Regions from separate parts of the Mesorhizobium sp. M0185 genome, predicted to be linked through region 2. Evidence: predicted binding sites of a transcription regulator. Region 2 holds the regulator's gene; the other holds the start of a gene.

Evidence for each region. The regulator PhoB, encoded in region 2, activates phosphate uptake and scavenging genes when phosphate is short. The targets are predictions, from matches to a motif close to TGTCATNNANCTGTCAT.
Region 1: the regulator PhoB is predicted to act here: its motif matches at 1,910-1,926, upstream of phnC (phosphonate ABC transporter ATP-binding protein).

The regions. Positions count from the first base shown of each region.
Region 1 covers NZ_JAMYSY010000026.1:41,623-45,679, reverse strand. Annotated here, with positions in the region: gene NKJ20_RS20435 (DapH/DapD/GlmU-related protein) at 1-567, shown strand, start outside; gene NKJ20_RS20430 (DUF1868 domain-containing protein) at 1,119-1,829, shown strand; gene phnC (phosphonate ABC transporter ATP-binding protein) at 1,996-2,862, shown strand; gene phnD (phosphonate ABC transporter substrate-binding protein) at 2,953-3,861, shown strand; gene phnE (phosphonate ABC transporter, permease protein PhnE) at 4,021-4,057, shown strand, end outside.
Region 2 covers NZ_JAMYSY010000035.1:60,839-64,895, forward strand. Annotated here, with positions in the region: gene NKJ20_RS23995 (ROK family protein) at 1-1,146, shown strand, start outside; gene phoB (phosphate regulon transcriptional regulator PhoB) at 1,156-1,845, opposite strand; gene phoU (phosphate signaling complex protein PhoU) at 1,862-2,569, opposite strand; gene pstB (phosphate ABC transporter ATP-binding protein PstB) at 2,602-3,405, opposite strand; gene pstA (phosphate ABC transporter permease PstA) at 3,402-4,057, opposite strand, start outside.

The sequences.
Region 1 (4,057 bases), on a different contig from region 2:
GAGAACTCGACGCTCGGCCGCTGGACCGAGATCGCCGAGCGCTGCCGGGTGTCGGAAAGCACGCTCGGCGACTATTCCTACATGATGCAGGACTGTGGCGTCTGGTGCGTGACGATCGGCAAATTCGCCAACATCGCCGCCAGCGTGCGCATCAACGCCACCAACCATCCGACCTGGCGGCCGACGCTGCACCATTTCACCTATCGCGCCTCGGATTATTGGGACGACGCCGAGCACGAGAGCGAATTCTTCGCCAAGCGCCGCGCCAAACGCGTCACCATCGGCCACGACACCTGGCTCGGCCACGGCTCGACCATCCTGCCCGGCGTCACCGTCGGCCATGGCGCGGCGGTCGGTGCCGGCGCGGTGGTGTCGAAGGACGTCGCGCCCTACACCGTCGTCGCCGGCGTACCGGCCAAGCCGATCCGCGAACGCTTCGACCGCCGCACCGCGGAGCGCTACCAGGCGCTCGGCTGGTGGGACTGGGACCATGCAAGGCTGCGCGCCGCGCTCGACGATTTCCGCGAGCTGGAGGCCAATCAGTTTTTGGAGAAGCATGGGGGTTGACGCCCTGAATAAGTCAGCCGCTCAGGCAAATGTCCAAAATAATAGAAAGAAATCCTAACGTAATAAGAATAGCAACACCAGTCTGATTTAACCTGATAAGTTCTATAAATTTTTTGTCACAACCAATATCTATAAGCGATTTGGTTTTTCCTCAACTTTATTTGCAAAATTTATCGTAACTAGAACGATTAAAAAAATGAGAATCATTAGAATAATGGCCGCGTCACGCCCATTTCCATAATTGTACAAGTATCCAGATATTGGATGGTTCAAGCTAACAACCCGATATAATGGACGTCAAAACCAGGGCCACTGTGAAACTCATCGCAGCGACTACCCCTGCAGCATACAGTCGCAACCACTGGCGCCAACGTAGCAATTAGGAAGCCTCTCTTTGATACGAGTTTGAATCTTTATTTCAATCTTGATGATGTGGAAACCCCGGCAGCATCACTTGGCGAATCATGCCTTTGATATTCTACTTCTTGGCACGGTTTTCATGTCCCTGACACATCGTCGGGGCAGGACGCGGCCTTCCTTTGGAGATCGCAATGCCTGTTTCAGTCAGACCTTCGCTCGCCGGATTCTTTGCCGGCTCGAACCCGACCCCTCCGGTGCATCTCGGCAGGCGCTACGACACCTCTGGTAATTTTCTCAACGAGCCCGGCAACACGGTCGTCTGCCATCTCGTCAACGGCTCGGCTTCGGAAGCGGTGATCATCGACGTGCGTGAGCGCATGCGCGCCATGCCTGATGCCGACGGGCTGGCCTTCACGCCCGTCTCCAGCCTGCACATGACGCTGTTCCAGGGCATCATCGAATACCGCCGCCGGCTTCCCTATTGGCCGGAGGATGTGCCGCTCGACACCAGCATCGACGACATGACCCGCCTCTATCAGGAACGCCTGAACGGCTTCGAAGGCTACGGCGCCTTCAAGATCAAGGTCGTCGATGTCGTGCCGACGGGCTTGACCGTTGCCGGCGCAACCGATGAGGACGTGCATATCCTGCGCGCATGGCGCGATGCCTTGTCGGCGCCTTTCGGATACCGGCATCCCGACCACGACACTTACGTCTTCCACATCACGTTCGCCTACCAGATCCGGCGTCTGGCGGACGAAGGGGCGTCCGAGTGGCAAGATCTGTTCGACGATTGCCTCTCGCTGTTTGCCCGCCAGGCTCCGGTGATCGAGCTGCGGCCACCTGCCTTTTGCCGCTTCAGGGACATGGAGCATTTCGAGGAGTTGCTGATCCTCGGCTGATCCCATCCAAGCCGCCCGGACGGCAGCGGTTTGGGTCAACTCGCCTCTGCGCCAAACGCGCCTGTGGGCAGTAACAAAACTGACATCAATCCGACACCGCAGGTTCATGCCGTTGCGCTAGCGAGGGTTAACAGACCTTCAACCGCGACTGGACTGGAACTTACCCATGTCAGCAACGCCAGAAATGTCAGCAACGCTCGAAATTCGCGGCGTCACCCGCCGGTTCGGCAAGAACACCGCTGTCAGCAATGTCGACATCTCGATTCCGCACGGTCAGATGGTCGGCATCATCGGTCGCTCCGGCGCCGGCAAATCGACGCTTCTGCGCATGATCAACCGCCTCATCGATCCGAGCCAAGGATCGATTTTTTTTGACGGCGCCGAAATTTCCCGGTTGCGCGGCTCGCCGCTCCGGCGATGGCAGCGCGACTGCGCCATGATCTTCCAGCAGTTCAATCTCGTGCCGCGCCTCGATGTGCTGACCAATGTGCTGCTCGGCCGGCTCAACCACCGCTCGACGCTGTCCAACCTATTTGGCATGTTCTCCCGCGGTGAATGCGCCGAGGCGGTTGCAGCCCTCGAGCGCCTCGACATCGCCCGCACCGCCCTGCAGCCGGCCGGCACACTTTCCGGCGGCCAGCAGCAGCGCGTTGCGATTGCGCGCGCCATGATGCAGCAGCCGAAGGTGTTGCTGGCGGATGAGCCGATTGCCTCGCTCGATCCGCTCAACGCCAAGGTGGTGATGGATTCGCTGCAGGACATCAATTTGCGCGAGGGCATCACCGTCATCACAAATCTGCATACGCTGGATACGGCCCGCACCTACTGCAACCGCATCATCGGCATGGCCGCCGGCAAGGTCGTCTTCGACGGCCCGCCCGAAGCCCTCAACCGCGAGGCCGTGCGCATGGTCTACGGCGCCGACAGCAATGGCGGCGAAATCTCCGAGGCCATCACCTCCACCAGTGTCGCCATCAAACAGAAAATCGCTGCATCCGCCGGACCGCTCGAGCCCGCATTCCCGGGATATTGAGAACGGCCTGATCGCCCGCCCGCGTCAAAGGCACCTGTCAAAAAATTCGAACGCTACCGGCGCGAGGCCGGGACCAACAGGAGAGAGATAATGTTCAGGAAGATGGTTTTTGGCGCCGTTTCATTGCTCGCCATCGCGGCAAGCGCCGCTCACGCCCAGGATATCAAGGAATTCCGCATCGGCATCCTTGGCGGTGAAAACGAAGCGGACCGGCTGCGCAACTTTCAGTGCCTCGCCGATCACATGAAGTCCGAATTCGGCTTCGAGAAGGTCTCGCTGTTCCCGGCCGCCGACTATGACGGCGTTATCCAGGGCCTGCTCGGCGGCACGCTCGATTTCGCAGAGCTTGGCGCGTCGGGCTATGCCAGCGTCTACCTCAAGGATCCGACCGCCGTGACCCCGATCCTCACCACCCAGCAGACCGACGGCGCGACCGGCTATTATTCGATCGGCCTTGCGCTGAAGTCGTCCGGCATCACCGACATCAAGTCGGCCAAGGGCAAGAAGCTCGGCTATGCCGACCCGGATTCGACCTCCGGCTACCTGATCCCGCTGACCCAGATCCCGAAAGACACCGGCGCTTCGAACGAAACCTTCTTCGCCTCGACACAGTTCAATGGTGGCCACGAGAACAACCTCCTCGCCGTTCGCGACGGCAAGGTCGATGTTGCGGTTGACGATTCCTCTGGCATCGGCGACTTCAAGAACGGCTACACCTCCGGCACCTTCCACAAGGAAGTCGCCAAGGGCGCCGTGGACCCCAACGATTTCGTCGAAGTCTGGCGCTCCGGCTTGATCCCGAACGGCCCGCTGGTCGTGCGCACCGCACTCGGCGGCGATATGAGCGCCAAGCTCGCCAACTTCTTCACCAGCCTGCCGGCCAAGGACAAGCCTTGCTTCGAGGCCATCGAAGGGGGCGATTTCACCGGCTATGTTCCGGTGAAGCCGGACTTCTACAGCGTCATCGTCGAAGCCCGCAAAGCCGCGATCGGCGGCTGACGACAATTGCGGAAAGGGCGGCGTCCATTAGAGCGACGTGCGTCCACTTGGACGCACAAAGTACGCTCTAACACTTAGATGCCGCATCGTGCTTTCCGAAAGTCGACTTTCGGGCCGATGCGGTCGCCGCCCTTTTTGCGTGTCCGCTCGTGACCCCGTATGACCTTCGCCGCTACAATTCGTTCAGACGCGGTCT
Region 2 (4,057 bases):
GCAGCTACCACCGGCCTCAGTCATTCGACCATATCGGCGATCTCTTCCGACCTGATACGGGAAGGCATCCTCGCCGAGAGCAAGGCAAGTGAGCCCGTTTCGTTGAAACGCGGTCGTCCGCAGGTCGGCCTCGCCCTCAATCCGGAAGCGGCGGCGGTGCTGACCGTGGTGTTGTCGCTGAATTTCCTGTCGGCCGCCATTATCGACTATACGGGACAGGTGATCGCCGAGGAACAGCGCCGGCTGGACACGCTGACCATGCCGCGCGACGAGTTGATCCGTGAATGCATGGCCATCGTCCGGCGCCGGCTGCAGGATCCAGACCTTGACGTCCGCAGTGTCGCCCGCATCGCCCTGGCGATTCAGGGCATTACCGACTCCCCTGCACGCGCCATGCTGTGGTCGCCGATCACGCCGCAGACCGACATCGCCTTTGCCGACATGCTGGAGGACGAATTCGGCACCCCGGCAACGGTGGAGAACGACTGCAACATGATGGCGGTGGCTTTGCGCTGGCGCAATCCGGATCGCTATCGCGACGACTTCATCGCCATCCTGCTTTCGCATGGCATCGGCATGGGGCTGGTGCTGAAGGGCGAACTGTTCACCGGGACGCATTCCTCGGGCGGCGAATTTGGCCACATGATCCATCGTCCGGGCGGCGCGCTCTGCCGTTGCGGGCGGCGCGGCTGCATCGAGGCCTATGCCGGCAACTACGCCATCTGGCGCAACGCCAGGCAGATGAGCGAAGACAGCGAACCGGTCGCCGACGTCAGCGACGCCGACATGCGAGCACTGGCGGCCCGGGCGCGCGAGAAAGATGGGCCGGAACGCGAGGCCTACCGCAAGGCCGGCGAAGCGCTGGGTTTCGGTCTCGGCTCGCTGTTCGCGCTGATCGATCCGGCACCGGTCGCGATGGTCGGCGCCAGTGCCGCCGCCTTCGATCTGATCGAGCCGGCCTTGCGGAAGGCAATCGCCCAGACCGCCGGCGGCCAGCATTCAGGCTCGATCTCCTTCGATACAGAGCCGAACGAATTGCCGCTGATCCGCGAAGGCTGCGCGATGCGGGCGTTAAGCTTCGTCGACCAGGAGATTTTCGCGCCGGGCGCGCAAATGAGGCCCAGCGTCAGAAAGAACGTAGCCTGACCAGGCGGGTCAATCTTCCCTGATCGCATAGCCGGCACCGCGGATGGTGCGGATGACATCCGGCATCCGGCCGTTGTTGACGGCTTTGCGCAGCCGCCCGACATGCACGTCGACGGTGCGTTCGTCGATGTAGATTGTCTCGCCCCAGACATTATCGAGTAACTGGCTGCGCGAGAAGACACGGCCCGGATGCCGCATCATGAACTCGAGCAGCCGGAATTCGGTCGGCCCGAGCCTGATTTCGCTCTTCTTGCGATAGACCCTGTGCGATTCGCGATCGAGAACGATGTCGCCGACCTTCAGCACGCTGGACAGCACTTCCGGCTTGGCGCGCCGCAGCAGCGCCTTGACCCTGGCCATGAATTCCGGTGTCGAAAACGGTTTGACCAGATAGTCGTCGGCGCCGGTCGAAAGACCGCGCACCCGGTCGCTCTCCTCGCCGCGCGCGGTCAGCATGATGATCGGTAGCCGCTCGGTTTCGGGGCGCACCCGCAGCCGACGACAGAGCTCGATGCCGGAAACCGCTGGTATCATCCAGTCGAGCACCAAAAGGTCGGGCACATTCTCCTGCAAACGGATCTCGGCTTCGTCGCCGCGTGTCACCACCTCGACCTGGTAGCCTTCGGATTCGAGATTGTAGCGGAGCAGCACACCCAACGGCTCCTCGTCCTCCACCACCATTATGCGTGGTGCGATCATCGGCTGGGCACCCCCATCATGTCACCGGTGCGGACATTGTCGTTTCGTCCTGCTTCGGACGATTGACCGGCAATTGCTCGCCGGTCAGCACATAATACGCATTTTCGGCGATGTTGGTGACATGGTCGCCGATCCGCTCCAGATTCTTGGCGCAGAACAGCAGGTGCGTGCAAGCGGTGATGTTGCGCGGATCTTCCATCATGTAGGTCAACAGCTCGCGGAACACGGAGGTGTATTTGACGTCGATGCGCTCGTCGGCGGCACGCAGCTTGGCCAACGCGGCCGCATCGCCTGCAGCATATTCCTCGATGACACCCTGCACCTGGATGAGAACCAGCTGCGCCATCGCGTCGATGGAATGCGACAGGTCCCGCGGCGTGGCGCTGAGGCTGACCGCACTCACGCGCTTGGCGATATTCTTGGCAAGGTCGCCGATGCGTTCGAGGTCGCCCGCCATGCGGATCGCTCCGACCACATGGCGAAGATCGTGGGCCATCGGCTGGCGTTTGGCGATCAGGGTGATGGCGCGGTCGTCCAGTTCGCGTTGACGCGCATCCATGATGGCGTCGTCGGAAACGACGCGTTGCGCCAGCACGTTGTCGGAATTCAACAGGGCCTTGGTCGCCCCGCCGACCATCGAACCGGCGAGGTCGGCCATGTCGCGGATCAGCTTGCTGATCTGCTCGAGATCCTCGTCGAAAGAAGCGACTGTGTGTTCGCCCATGGTCCTGTCCTCATATGCATGATCGGAACGGCTCAGCCGAAGCGGCCAGTGATGTAGTCCTGCGTGCGCTTCTCGCGGGGTGACGTGAAGATCTTCTCGGTCCGGTCGAACTCGACCAGCTCACCCAGATACATGAAGGCGGTCTGGCGCGACACGCGCGCCGCTTGCTGCATGTTGTGGGTTACGATGACGATCGTGTAGTCGGCTTGCAACTCGTCGATCAGTTCCTCGATCTTGGCGGTCGACAACGGGTCGAGGGCCGAAGCCGGTTCGTCGAGCAGAATGACTTCCGGCTTCACGGCCACCGTGCGGGCGATACAGAGCCGCTGCTGCTGGCCGCCGGACAGGCTCAAGCCGCTGGCGTTGAGCTTGTCCTTGACCTCGCTCCACAGCGCGGCGCGCTTCAACGCCTGTTCGACGCGGCCGTCCATCTCGGACTTGCCGAGGTTCTCGTAGAGCCTGACGCCGAAGGCGATGTTCTCGTAGATCGACATCGGGAACGGCGTCGGCTTCTGGAACACCATGCCGATCTTGGTCCTGAGGAGGTTGAGATCCTGCGACCGGTCGAGAATGTTCTTGCCGTCGAGCAGCACCTGGCCCTCGGCCGTCTGTTTTGGGTAGAGCTCATAGATGCGGTTGAACACACGCAGCAGCGTCGATTTCCCGCAGCCGGAAGGGCCGATGAAGGCCGTGACACTGCGCTCAGGCAGCGACAGGCTGATGTCCTTCAGCGCCTTGCTCTGGCCGTAGTAGAAGTTGAGATTCTTGACCTCGATCTTCGTCTTCTCGGCGACCGTTTCGGCCATCGTCATGTCTGGGGACAACATCTGTGTCATCTGTCCTCTCTGCGTCCGGTAAGGCTGCGGGCGAGGATGCTCAAGCCCAGAACCGTCAGGGTGATTATGAGTGCGCCGGTCCACGCCAGTTGCTGCCATTCCTCGTAAGGGCTGAGAGCGAACTGGAAGATGGTCACCGGCAGGCTGGCCATCGGCGCGTTGATATTGCTGCTCCAGAACTGGTTGTTGAGCGCGGTGAAGAGCAGCGGCGCCGTCTCGCCGGAAATGCGTGCTATCGCCAGCAATATGCCGGTGACGATGCCGGACAATGCGGCGCGGTAGGCGACCGAACGGATCACCACCCAGCGTGGCGCGCCGATCGCGGCACCGGCTTCACGCAACGCGTTCGGCACCAGGTTGAGCATGTCTTCAGTGGTGCGCACGACCACCGGAATGACCAGGATGGCAAGCGCAACGGCGCCGGCAATGGCCGAGAAATGTCCCATTGGCCGCACCATCAGCTCATAGACAAACAAGCCGATGATGATCGACGGCGCCGACAACAGGATGTCGTTGATGAAGCGGACGACGGTGGTGATGCGCGAAAAGCGTCCATACTCGGCCATGTAGGTCCCCGCCAGCACGCCGATCGGCGTGCCGACGACAACGGCGATGATCGTCATCAGCAGGCTGCCCGCGATGGCATTGAGCA